One region of the Alteromonas sp. P256 genome, then DNA from elsewhere that is predicted to be linked to it. Evidence: predicted binding sites of a transcription regulator. Region 1 holds the regulator's gene; the other holds the start of a gene.

What was found. The regulator LexA, encoded in region 1, represses DNA repair genes until DNA is damaged. The targets are predictions, from matches to a motif close to TACTGTATNNNNATACAGTA.
Region 2: the regulator LexA is predicted to act here: its motif matches at 2,588-2,607, upstream of uvrD (DNA helicase II).

What each region holds. Positions count from the first base shown of each region.
Region 1 is NZ_JAZETM010000006.1:97,897-103,737, reverse strand. It holds gene coxB (cytochrome c oxidase subunit II) at 1-331, opposite strand, end outside; gene lexA (transcriptional repressor LexA) at 919-1,545, opposite strand; gene V7R39_RS11010 (sensor domain-containing diguanylate cyclase) at 1,658-3,949, opposite strand; gene V7R39_RS11005 (GNAT family N-acetyltransferase) at 4,201-4,686, shown strand; gene plsB (glycerol-3-phosphate 1-O-acyltransferase PlsB) at 4,859-5,841, shown strand, end outside.
Region 2 is NZ_JAZETM010000005.1:222,603-228,443, reverse strand. It holds gene xerC (tyrosine recombinase XerC) at 1-475, shown strand, start outside; gene V7R39_RS10160 (HAD-IA family hydrolase) at 516-1,259, shown strand; gene cysE (serine O-acetyltransferase) at 1,584-2,384, opposite strand; gene uvrD (DNA helicase II) at 2,668-4,839, shown strand; gene V7R39_RS10145 (GGDEF domain-containing response regulator) at 4,880-5,841, shown strand, end outside.

The DNA of each region.
Region 1 (5,841 bases):
CCATAAAGATTAGGATGAGAAATGGAACCACTGTCCATGCAATTTCCACTTTCACATTTTCGTGGAAATTCGCGGGCTTTGCGCCACGGGATTTTCTGTGCAGATACATGGAGGCAAACATGACGCCAAACACAACTACAGCGATGGCTACACAAATAAAGAACATAAGCATGTGCAGATCGTACACCTGGCCGCTTATATCGGTAGCGCCCCGTCTAAGGTTTAGCGAAGACAATTCTTCAGCCGCCTCTTGCGCAAAAAGGAATTGAGAAAAAAACAAAAATGGTACACTTGCATACCATTTTGCAGTCGCAGTCTTTAGTGATTTCACTCAGCACCTCCGTAATGGTAGACCCATTAACGCCAAATGTTGTTATGCGCAGTCTCTACCAAGTGGTTTGTGAACGATTAACTCAATACATCGATTTGTAAATTGAATTCAAAGTCATTGTTATTATTTTGTTAAAGCTTGTATAAGAATTGCGCAATAATGGCGTTCCGTCTAGTCTTTTCTGTTAAAAATTTAATGAGATGGTTAAAATTTAATCTAACGCTGTTTGAGCTGTGGGTTTTATGATGCAGAGTGAAGCGAGGTAAATCAGGGGGTAGTCAGGTTATTTGTAGTGAAAACTACACCGATTCTCTTGTAACGGAAAACAACATTTAGTTTCTAAAAATCAACCGTTAACCGCGAAAAATTGAACAAATTTCACACAAGACCAAGGCAATATAGTGTGTAATGCCTTGCTAATATTAGCTATAAAGCGTGTGAGAATTTTTATCAGATATAGAAATGTATTAATGATATTTATAAGCACTGAAAGTCTTAGCTAATAGTAGCTTTATTAAGCATATCAACAAACTTAAGTGCTAAAAAAAGCGGCTATTGAGCCGCTTTCATAATAACGTCATAAAAGGCTACATCCAGTCAGCGTTTCGAATAACGCCAACGGCAATACCTTCAATGGCAAACGGCTCGTTTGCCAAGTCGACTTTAATAGGCGAAAAATCATCGTTTTCAGCATGAAGTAATACTTCTCTACCGCGTCTTTCTAAGCGCTTCACCGTCACGTCTTCGTCAACTCTTGCTACTACAACTTGACCGTTGTGAACGTCGGTAGTGCGATGTACTGCTAGCAAGTCGCCATCGAGTATACCAATGTCTTTCATACTCATGCCGTTTACGCGAAGCAAAAAGTCTGCGTGAGGCTGAAATAGGGCAGGGTCCACTTTGTAGTGCGACTCTACGTGCTCTTGAGCAAGAATAGGTTCACCAGCGGCGACTCTACCAATTAACGGTAATCCTTCCTCTTCAACCACTTCTTCTTCAATAGGAACAGTCAGTTTGATACCGCGAGACGTTCCTGGCAAAATTTCAATAACGCCTTTACGCGCAAGTGCCTTTAGATGTTCTTCAGCAGCATTAGCAGACCTAAAACCTAGGTGACGGGCTATTTCTGCACGCGTAGGCGGCATTCCCGTTTCTTGCATGTTTGATTTTATAAGTTCTAAAACTTCAGTTTGTCGAGCTGTGAGTGGGCGCATAAAAGACCTGTCTGTCTATACAGTTCCTGTAAGTATATACACCTAAACATAAATGACAAGCGCAGACACGCTGTCATAGACAAAAAAACGGCTATCGCGGTCAAGTAAGCAGTTAAAGTAAACCTGGCTGCCAGCAGGTGCGGTTTCTGCCACTTGACTTAGCCTCGTACAGCGCCTGATCGGCCACCGACAAATAGGTACTAAAATCGATATCAAAGCAGTCTGATGTATAGCTAACCCCAGTGCTGATAGTAATACTGATTCGATCGTTTTTGTAAGCAAGTTGTGTAGCGTTTATAGCCTCCCGAAGACTCTCAAAGATGCTGTTCACTTCATTTGGGGTTTTGTTGACTAACACAATGGCGAATTCTTCACCGCCTAACCTAGCCACAACGCCATGCTCACTGCAAAAAGAGCGAGTGATTGATGCAACCTCTTTTAATGCATAGTCGCCGGCATCGTGCCCGTAGGTGTCATTGACACTCTTAAAGTAATCTATGTCGATAATGGCTATGGCGACTTGCTGGTGAGTTTGGGAGATGAGATTGCATTCATCTAAGAAAGCTCGCCTGTTTAACAAGCCGGTAAGGGGATCGGTCATTGCTAGCATACGCAGCTTTTCTTCTGCTTCTGCCCGTGCGGTTTCTAAATCAACCGCATAGAATAAACCGGCTAACGCATCTAAGAACGGCTGAAAAAACGCTGCATCTGACGCTTTGTAAAATTCAAACTTATTGGCTAATCCAATCATACCCACAACTTCATCTTTTATCTTAATGGGAAGACCAAGAAAGCGGTTAATGCGAGGGTGACCTTTAGGCGTGCCTCTAGAGGCAGGGTGAGTTTTGGGGGTGTTGCTAATAATCACATCACCGGTTGTAATAACTTTGCCAAACAAGTTATCAAAGTTGGTGAAATACAGGTTTCGTTTTTTATACTCTGCGTACTGCGTAAAGCTAGTGCTGTCCCACACAATATCTGAAATGGCATGAATAAAGAGTTTTGGCGCACTGTCTTTATCCTGCATTTGTGCAATAAAAGCAAACTGACTGTCTGATAGCTCAATTAACTCGGGGAGTACGGTCTGACAGGCCAGTGTAAGATCGTTGCTTTCTAAATAAGATGCTCGCGTCTTATTGATAAACTGCAACAGCTGCGTTTTTTTCCTTTCATGGATTTCGCTCTCCATTCTTCCCGTAATATCACGGTGAATACCGGCGACTCTTAGCGGTTTCCCCATGGCGTCATTTTCGACAATTTTGCCATAAGACTCCACCCACACCCAGTTACCATTGGCGTGCTTCATTCTAAACGTAGTATTAAATACGCTTGTCTTACCTCGCAAATGTTCATCCAGGTGGTGTTCAAATTGCACGAGATCAGCGGGATGAATAAGCTGCCGGGAATATCCATAGCTTGTATCGTAGTACTCATAATCGATGCCTACAATTTCGCACCATCGCCTGTTTACCTGATTCACATCCGCTTTTAAGTTCCAATCCCATGTTCCAAGCTCTGAAGCCTCTAAGAGCAGGCGCATTCGCTGATTGGTCTCGTTAAGCTTGTCCTCCACGTATTTTTGATCGCTGGTATCAAACAAAAACGCCTGCACCGAAAAAAGGCTTCCATTGTCGTTAAAGCTGGCGGTGGAAATCATACTCACCCAAATAGTGCGAGTAGGCACAGACATTTTTAGCCGACAGACATGGGTTTCAACCCCTTCCATGTGTGCCTGCATCGCAAAAGTAAAATCAGCGTCTGACTCATCACACATCAAATCAGTAAATTCGATCCTGCCGTCTAGTAAATCTGCCGCATCAGCACCAATTACTGCGTGTGCGTTTTTAGAAATGTACGCTAACTTAAGGGAGGTATCGAAATTCCACGTCGCAAGAACTATTGGGGACTTCTCGATTAGGCCGTGCTCACGTTTAAGTATTTCGTGCTCACGTGAAAGACCAATGTACTTACTCACTAGTAAGCCTATTCGCTTTAATAATGTGAGGTGTTTTTCGCCAATACTTCTTGGCTGTGAGTCAATGAGGCATACAGCGCCCACCGATTCACCTTCAATATGAATAGGCGTTCCGGCATAAAATACAACGTCGTTATCGTCGATTACATTTTGTGAGTGTTGAAAACGCTCGTCTTTTGTCGCATCGGGAATAATTAGGGGCTCGCCGGACTCCACAACATGACTACAAAACGCGTTCTCACGAGGAATATACTCGATATCAGTGCCATGACTCGCTTTTATCACTTCGTCTTGCTTACCAACAATACCAATTAACGCAATGGGCACATCATAAGCTTCTGCCAATAATGTCATTAAATCGTCTAAATCTAGCGGAAGCTCGCTATTGGGCATCGTTGCATCGATAGTTGTGGAAAGCCTATTGTCCAAGATTTTTCGCTCGTAAATAAAATCTAATATAAAAATAGTGAGATATACATGAAACGCCAACTTAAAAATGATTACAAAACAATTTTTTAGCCAGAATTCTGACTTCTACAACCCCTATTTCTTTGACGGTACTGTAAAGGTCTCAATGTTCCATTGATACAATGCTTAATGATAAAGATACTAACAACCCTATTCATTGTGGCGTTTTTTATCTAGCATAGCATTACTTACCATTCAGTTAATTTTCACCTATGGAACAGTCTTTACCTCTGGAGTTTTTACCTTTTAGCGATAATTTATCGCCTTACTTCGACTCGATAAATAGAGAATGGATAGAAACTATGTTTGTTCTTGAACCCGTTGATGAAGATGTTATTTCTCGCCCTAGAGAGTTTATTATTAATAACGGTGGCCACATCTGGTTCGCCAAACACCCAACCCTAGGTGTGGTGGGAGCCTGCGCATTGGCAAAAAAATCGGAAGGCGTTTTTGAGCTTACAAAAATGGGCGTGGCTTCTAATGCACGAGGCCTTAAAGTAGGTGAGCAGCTATTACAATATGTATTAACCTTAGCGCCCTCTATCGCTCACAACACCTTATTTTTACTCACCAATAAGCGCTGTGAGGCGGCTATTCACCTTTATTTAAAAAATGGATTTGAGCACTGCAAAGAAACAATGAACAAGTACGGAAGTGCCTACGAGCGCTGCAATGTGGCCATGCGTTATACACGTTAAGATATAGCGCGACGTTTAGCGTTAATGATTAGGTCGTTTTTGCTATTAATTCGTCACTTACGTTAATGTTCAGTGTTGCGCTAATTCGCCTGCTCAAATTCAGCTTAAAAGGAGACATTACCGGTTTTGTGATACACTCATCGCGTTTTTATTTCATAGGATGACAGAATTCATGTCGTGGATGCGAAAAGCCTTTTTATCGGTATTTCATTATCCTGTTAAGTTGCTTGTTAAAGCACACAGTATTCCAGTGAACGTCGACTCTGAGCTTGGAATCGATAAAGAAAAGCCCATTGTCTATTTATTACCCACTAACTCGGTCACCGACCAGTTAGCGCTAAGAATGTCTACACAAGCGTTAGGACTGCCTAGTCCTACGGATACGCTGACTCTTGCGGGCAGAGAATACCCTTCCACCTTATTTTTAAGAAAAACTCAGCCGCTTTTTCGCTCAGGTGGCGACAGCACCGGCATTGAAGATGTCTTTACTGATTTATTCCATTTGCATCGCGACCACGAAAATTTAGATCTTCAGGTAGTGCCCGTATTTATCACCTGGGGAAGAACACCGGGTAAAGGCAAGCCAGGTTTAGGAGACTTAATTACCTACAAAGCGGCACCAAGCTGGCTTCAAAAGCTATTAATTGTCTTGTTTTTAGGACGCGATAACTTTGTCAATTATTCGAAAGCCGTCTCCGCTCGCACAATGGCAAATCAGCACGGTAGTGATCAAAGCATTGCGCAAAAGCTTGTGAGAGTGGCAAGTACTCACTTTCATCGCAAACGCCAAAGTATGACCGGCCCCACATTGCTAGAGCGACAAGAGCTCAACAACAGCGTATTGGGCTCTGATGCCGTGCGTCGTGCAATGGCAGAAGAGTCTCGGGCGAAAAAGATTTCACACGAAAAAGCGAAAGAGCGGGCGCAGTCTTACATCACCGAAGTAGCTGCGGATTATCGTGAAGGCTTAATTCGCTTTGGTGACAGAATACTTACCCGAATTTGGAACAAGATTTATAACGGTATCAGCGTGGGTCACGCAGAGCGCATTCGCGAGCTTGCGGCTAATGGACACGAAATTATTTATGTGCCCTGCCATCGAAGCCACATGGACTACCTTTTGCTCACCTATGTTATTTATCACGAAGGCATGGT
Region 2 (5,841 bases), on a different contig from region 1:
ATTGATGTACGGCTGCGGATTGCGATTAAACGAGCTTACCGGACTTAATCTCGCCGACTGCTTGAAAGACGGCACGGTGAGAGTAACCGGCAAAGGTAGCAAACAACGCATTTTGCCCTTAGGTCGCCACGCTCAAAAAGCCCTGAACGCCTGGTTAAAAGTTAGGCCGGCTCTTGCCTCGCCTTATGAGAGCGCGGTGTTTGTTAGCAAGCGAAAAACGCGGATATCTAACCGCCAAGTTGCCAATCGTCTTGATAGAATGGCCCAAGAGCAATCTATATCCCAAAAAGTAAGCCCCCATAAATTGCGCCATTCCTTTGCAACCCACGTACTAGAGTCGAGTGGTGATTTACGAGCGGTTCAAGAGTTACTTGGGCACGCCAACTTGTCGACAACACAGGTATATACCCACCTCGACTTTCAACATCTCGCTAATGTTTATGATGCAGCCCATCCGCGGGCACATAAAAAGTAAACACGACATTTAAACGCGACACATTAAGGCCCGCTAGTTTATGCAGTTTTACAGACCCCTTGACGAAGTAAAGGCTATGACCTTTGACCTCGATGACACTCTATACAATAACGAACCCGTTATTAGGCAAGCCGAAGCTGCCCTAGCCGCCCATTTAAAAGCCCATCACAGTAACGCCGCCGCGCTTAGCCCTCGCGACTGGTACTTACTTAAGCAAGCTGCCGTTAATCTAGACGGTCGCTTAGCCTCTGACATGGGGCAACTGCGCAAGGTGATATTAACCGCCGCCCTGTCTGGTAAAAATGCACACACTCTTTCTATAGAAATACCGGATGACGCAGAGTTAAACAGCGCTGTGGAAGCATGCTTTAATTGCTTTTACGATGCGAGAAGTGATTTAACCTTAGATGATGAGGTGCACAACGTACTCAAACTACTGAGTGATAATATGCCCCTTGTTGGTATAACTAACGGTAATGTCAACGCCGATAAAATAGGCATAACGCCCTATTTTGAGACCATTTTGCGTGCCAGTACCACTAGGCCAATGAAACCGGCACCGGATATGTTCAACGAAGCAACCGCAATATTGGGTATTCCCGCCGGCAACATATTGCATGTGGGCGATAACATTATTAAAGATGTACTTGGGGCGATAAATGCTCAATTTCAGGCGGCTTGGTTTGCCTGCAACAGGCCAATGGCGCTGCGAAACGAACCTGTCTCGGTGCTGCCACATGTATCGCTATCCACATTGTCAGAACTCGCTCACTTTTGTCGTTAATAGACATAGCAGCCTAATTTTTTTCTAAAACCATGCGCTATAAGCAAGGTGTTATATGCAGGGAGTTTTAAGTAGGGCATTTTAATTAGAGAGCTTTAATTAGGGAGCTTTAATTAGGGAGCTTTAATTAGGGAGCTTTAATTAGGGAGCTTTAATTAGGCAGTTGTAAGCAGGGAGTTTTAAGCAGGGCGCTTTAAATAGGATGCTTTAAAAAAGAGCACAGTCCCGTAAGCTTAGCGAATTGCTTAAGCTTGGGACTGAAATTAAAGGCTGAGGGCTTAGTTTAAAAACTAAAAACTCAACTTGAGTGCTTAAACATATTGTTTAGACATTATCCTCAAGCACGTTTTGCTGCATAGACTCGCAAGGGTGTTGACACACTGGGCGGCCCACCACTTTTGCCGGCACGCCAACGACGGTGACATGGGGAGGTACGTCGTTTAGCACCACGCTTCCTGCGCCAACTTTCGACCCTTCGCCCACTTCAATATTGCCAAGAATTTTAGCCCCTGCTCCCACTAAAACGCCTTGGCGAATTTTAGGGTGACGATCGCCAGACTCGTTGCCGGTTCCGCCTAACGTAACGCTTTGTAGCAAGGACACGTTGTCCTCAACTACAGCGGTCTCACCAATAACGATACCTGTAGCATGGTCAAACATCACGCCTTTACCAATTTTCGCAGCCGGATGGATATCAACACTAAAGCTAGCTGAATTGCGGCTTTGAAGAAAAAGAGCAAGCTGATGACGACCGTGCATCCATAAATAATGCGCCATACGATGAACTTGAACAGCGTGAAAACCTTTAAAATGAAGCAGCGGCGTTAAGAAGTCGCCCACCGCGGCATCACGCGCTTTAATAGCTAAAATGTCTGCCGTTGCCGCTTCACTTATTCCAGGCTCTAACAAGTAAGCCTCATCAAATACCTCACGAATAGCGAGAGCAGGCATCACGTCGTCTGCCATTTTATTGGAAAGAATAAAGCTCAAGCACGATTCAAAGTTATGATGCGCCAATACACTTGCATGAACATAGCTTGATAATAACGGTTCATTATCTGCAACAACTTTTGCTTCTTGTTTCAAAGTAGACCAAAAATCGATGGGCGTAGAGGTAACAGACATAGCATTTCCCGTTGGTATTTATCTTAGACGCAGTGATATCGAATAGCGAAGCGTAAACGGTAGAGTTTACCTGAGATTGACGAATTGCAATATGACAGTGATACCTGCTGGCGGTGGATTTCGATCAACTTAGCTAAACAATTTATTATTAGTTATTCCATTAGGTTTTTTCCGCCACTGCAAGACACAAGAAGCCAAAACTAGACTGTATAAATTAACAGTCAGCTGGCATAATAGCCACGCTTTTCATTTGTGAATAAAATAAGATAACAGGTGCCACACTATGGATGTATCCAGACTGCTAGATGAGCTTAACGACAAACAACGTGAGGCTGTAGCAGCACCGCTCTCAAACGCGCTGGTATTAGCAGGCGCTGGTAGTGGCAAAACCCGCGTGCTTGTTCACCGCATAGCGTGGTTGATGGAAGTCGAAAACATCGCGCCTTTCTCGATTTTAGCCGTTACGTTCACAAATAAAGCCGCTAAAGAGATGCGCGGTCGTATAGAGTCGCTCATGGGCAAAAGCCTGCACAACATGTGGATTGGCACGTTCCACGGGTTAGCCCATCGCTTGTTGCGCGCTCACCACGCTGAAGCACGACTGCCAGAGAATTTTCAAATCATTGACTCTGACGATCAGTATCGCCTTATTCGTCGAATTTTAAAGGCCATGAATTTAGATGAAAAGCACTATCCACCTCGTCAAATTCAATGGTATATCAACGGTAACAAAGACGAAGGACTTCGCCCTCAGCACATTGAAACCTTTGACGACCCTATTCAAAAAACCATGCGCGAAGTGTATACCGCTTATCAAGATGCCTGCGATCGCTCAGGCCTTGTAGATTTTGCTGAGTTACTGCTGCGCGCTCATGAACTGTGGGCCAAAAACCCTGACGTATTAGCCCACTACCAGCGTCGTTTTCGCGCGGTGTTAGTTGACGAATTTCAAGATACCAACAACATTCAATATGCTTGGTTACGCATGCTGAGCAGCGGCGATAATAACAATATTATGATTGTGGGCGACGACGACCAATCTATATATGGTTGGCGTGGCGCGAATGTAGACAACATTCAGCACTTTCTAAAAGACTTTGAATCACCAGCAACCATTCGCCTAGAGCAAAACTATCGCTCTACGGGCAACATACTGAAAGCAGCCAATACCGTTATCGATAACAACACAGGTCGTTTAGGTAAAGAGCTTTGGACTGAAGATAGTCAAGGTGAGCCCATTTCGGTGTATGCGGGCTTTAACGAGCTGGATGAAGCTCGTTTTATTGTGTCGAAAATAAAAGACTGGCTTAACCAAGGCAATGCACTTAGCGATACCGCCATTTTATATCGAAACAACGCACAATCTCGTGTGCTGGAAGAAGCATTGCTTCACGAAGGGCTGGCATACCGTATATATGGCGGCCTGCGCTTCTTCGAACGCCAAGAAATAAGAGATGCGCTGGGATATATGCGCATGCTTAGTCACCCTCACGACGATGCTGCCTTTGAGCGTGTGGTAAATACACCAAGTCGTGGCATTGGTGAGAAGACCTTGTCACAGGTTCGCGACACTGCCAGAACCCACAACTGTTCTATGTGGCAAGCAAGCCAACTGCTGATTAACGAAGCTTCATTAAAGGGACGTGCTCTAAATGCTATTCAAAGCTTCGTGTTACTTATTACCGAGCTCGAGCAATCTACCGTTGACGATCCTTTAGAACAACAGGCAGACAAAGCTATTCGCCAGTCTGGACTATATGCCATGTACCAGTCTGAGCGCGGTGAGAAAGCGCAAGCCCGTTTAGAAAACTTGGAAGAACTGGTTACTGCGTGCAAAACCTTTATTGTGCCCGATGAAGCAGAAGAAATGACGCCACTGGCGGCCTTTTTAGCTCACGCGTCGCTTGAGGCAGGCGAGACCCAAGCTGATAAAGATCAGGATGCAGTGCAAATGATGACTATCCACACGGCGAAAGGCTTAGAGTTTCCTTTGGTATTTTTGGCAGGTGTTGAAGAAGGCATGTTCCCAAGCCAAATGACCAATGATGAGCCTGGTCGAATGGAAGAAGAACGTCGTCTCTGTTATGTTGGAATGACGCGAGCTATGCAAAAGTTGTATATCACTTATGCAGAAAATCGTAGATTATATGGCCAAGACAAATACCACACCGCGTCGCGCTTTATTCGTGAAATGCCGGAGGACTGCATTGAAGAAGTGCGCTTAAAGTCCACTATTTCGCGCCCTGTACACAATCGATTCAATCAGATGACGTCTCATGCGTCGTTTGAGGAAACTGGTTTTAAGCTTGGCGAACGGGTAGTGCACCGTAAATTTGGTGAAGGTATTGTGCTAAATTATGAAGGTAGTGGCGAGCACGCTCGCGTGCAGGTAAACTTCGATGAGTTTGGCAGTAAATGGTTAGTTCTCGCCTACGCAAAATTGGATAAAGCGTAGCAATTATTCGGCAAGGTAGCCTATATCCAAGTTGGACTATATGCAGCAACATGTGCTGGTCATTGAAAATGGCGACAACAACCTTGAGATCATTTCCAGGCTCGTAAGGCGTGCAGGGCTCACACCTGTGGGCGCGACATCGCTTACCGAGGGCAAAGCCCGCTTTGCGCAAAACACGCCAGAAACCTTTTTATGTGCCATTGTGGCTTACACATTGCCAGACGCACCGAAGGGCGAGGCTATCGACTTTGCCATTGACGCTTATATTCCCACTATTGCCACAACAGAAAGTTTAGACACCCTTACTCGCGACAAAGTGCTCGAAAGAAATGTGGTTGACTATATCCCCAAAGAAAACGCACAAAATTACGATTACCTCATTCGCTTAATATCTCGTCTTGAAAAGAATAAATCTACCGGCGTTGTGGTTGTAAGTACCAATAGAGTGCAGCGAACCAGAACCTTGTCGTTACTTGAGCGCCATAACTTTGTGGTATACGAATGCCTTACCGCCAGTGAGGCCATGACAACCCTATCCACACACAAGCACATTCGGCTTGTTATTACTGATAATACGCTTCCTGATATGTCCGGTACCGTATTTGTTGCCAGTCTTCGTAAAGCGTTTTCAAAAGAGCAGTTGGCAGTTATGGGCATTGCCGGCGGCCAGGGTATGCTGATGTCTGCCCACTTTATTAAAAGCGGCGCCAACGACTTTTTACGTATACCCTATTGTCACGAAGAGTTTTTGTGCCGGGTTATGCAAAACGTGGAATACATTGAAAGCGTTGAAGCAATAAGGCGCGCTGCAAATACTGATTATTTAACCGGCCTGCCAAATAGAAGACATTTCTTTTATACCGTTACCATGCAGCACCAGCAGCTGTCAGACAACCATGCACTGGCGCTCATTGATTTAGATTTCTTCAAGGCAATTAACGATACTCATGGGCATGACGCTGGAGATGCGGTATTAAAAGCCGTTGCCGCACTCATTGAGTT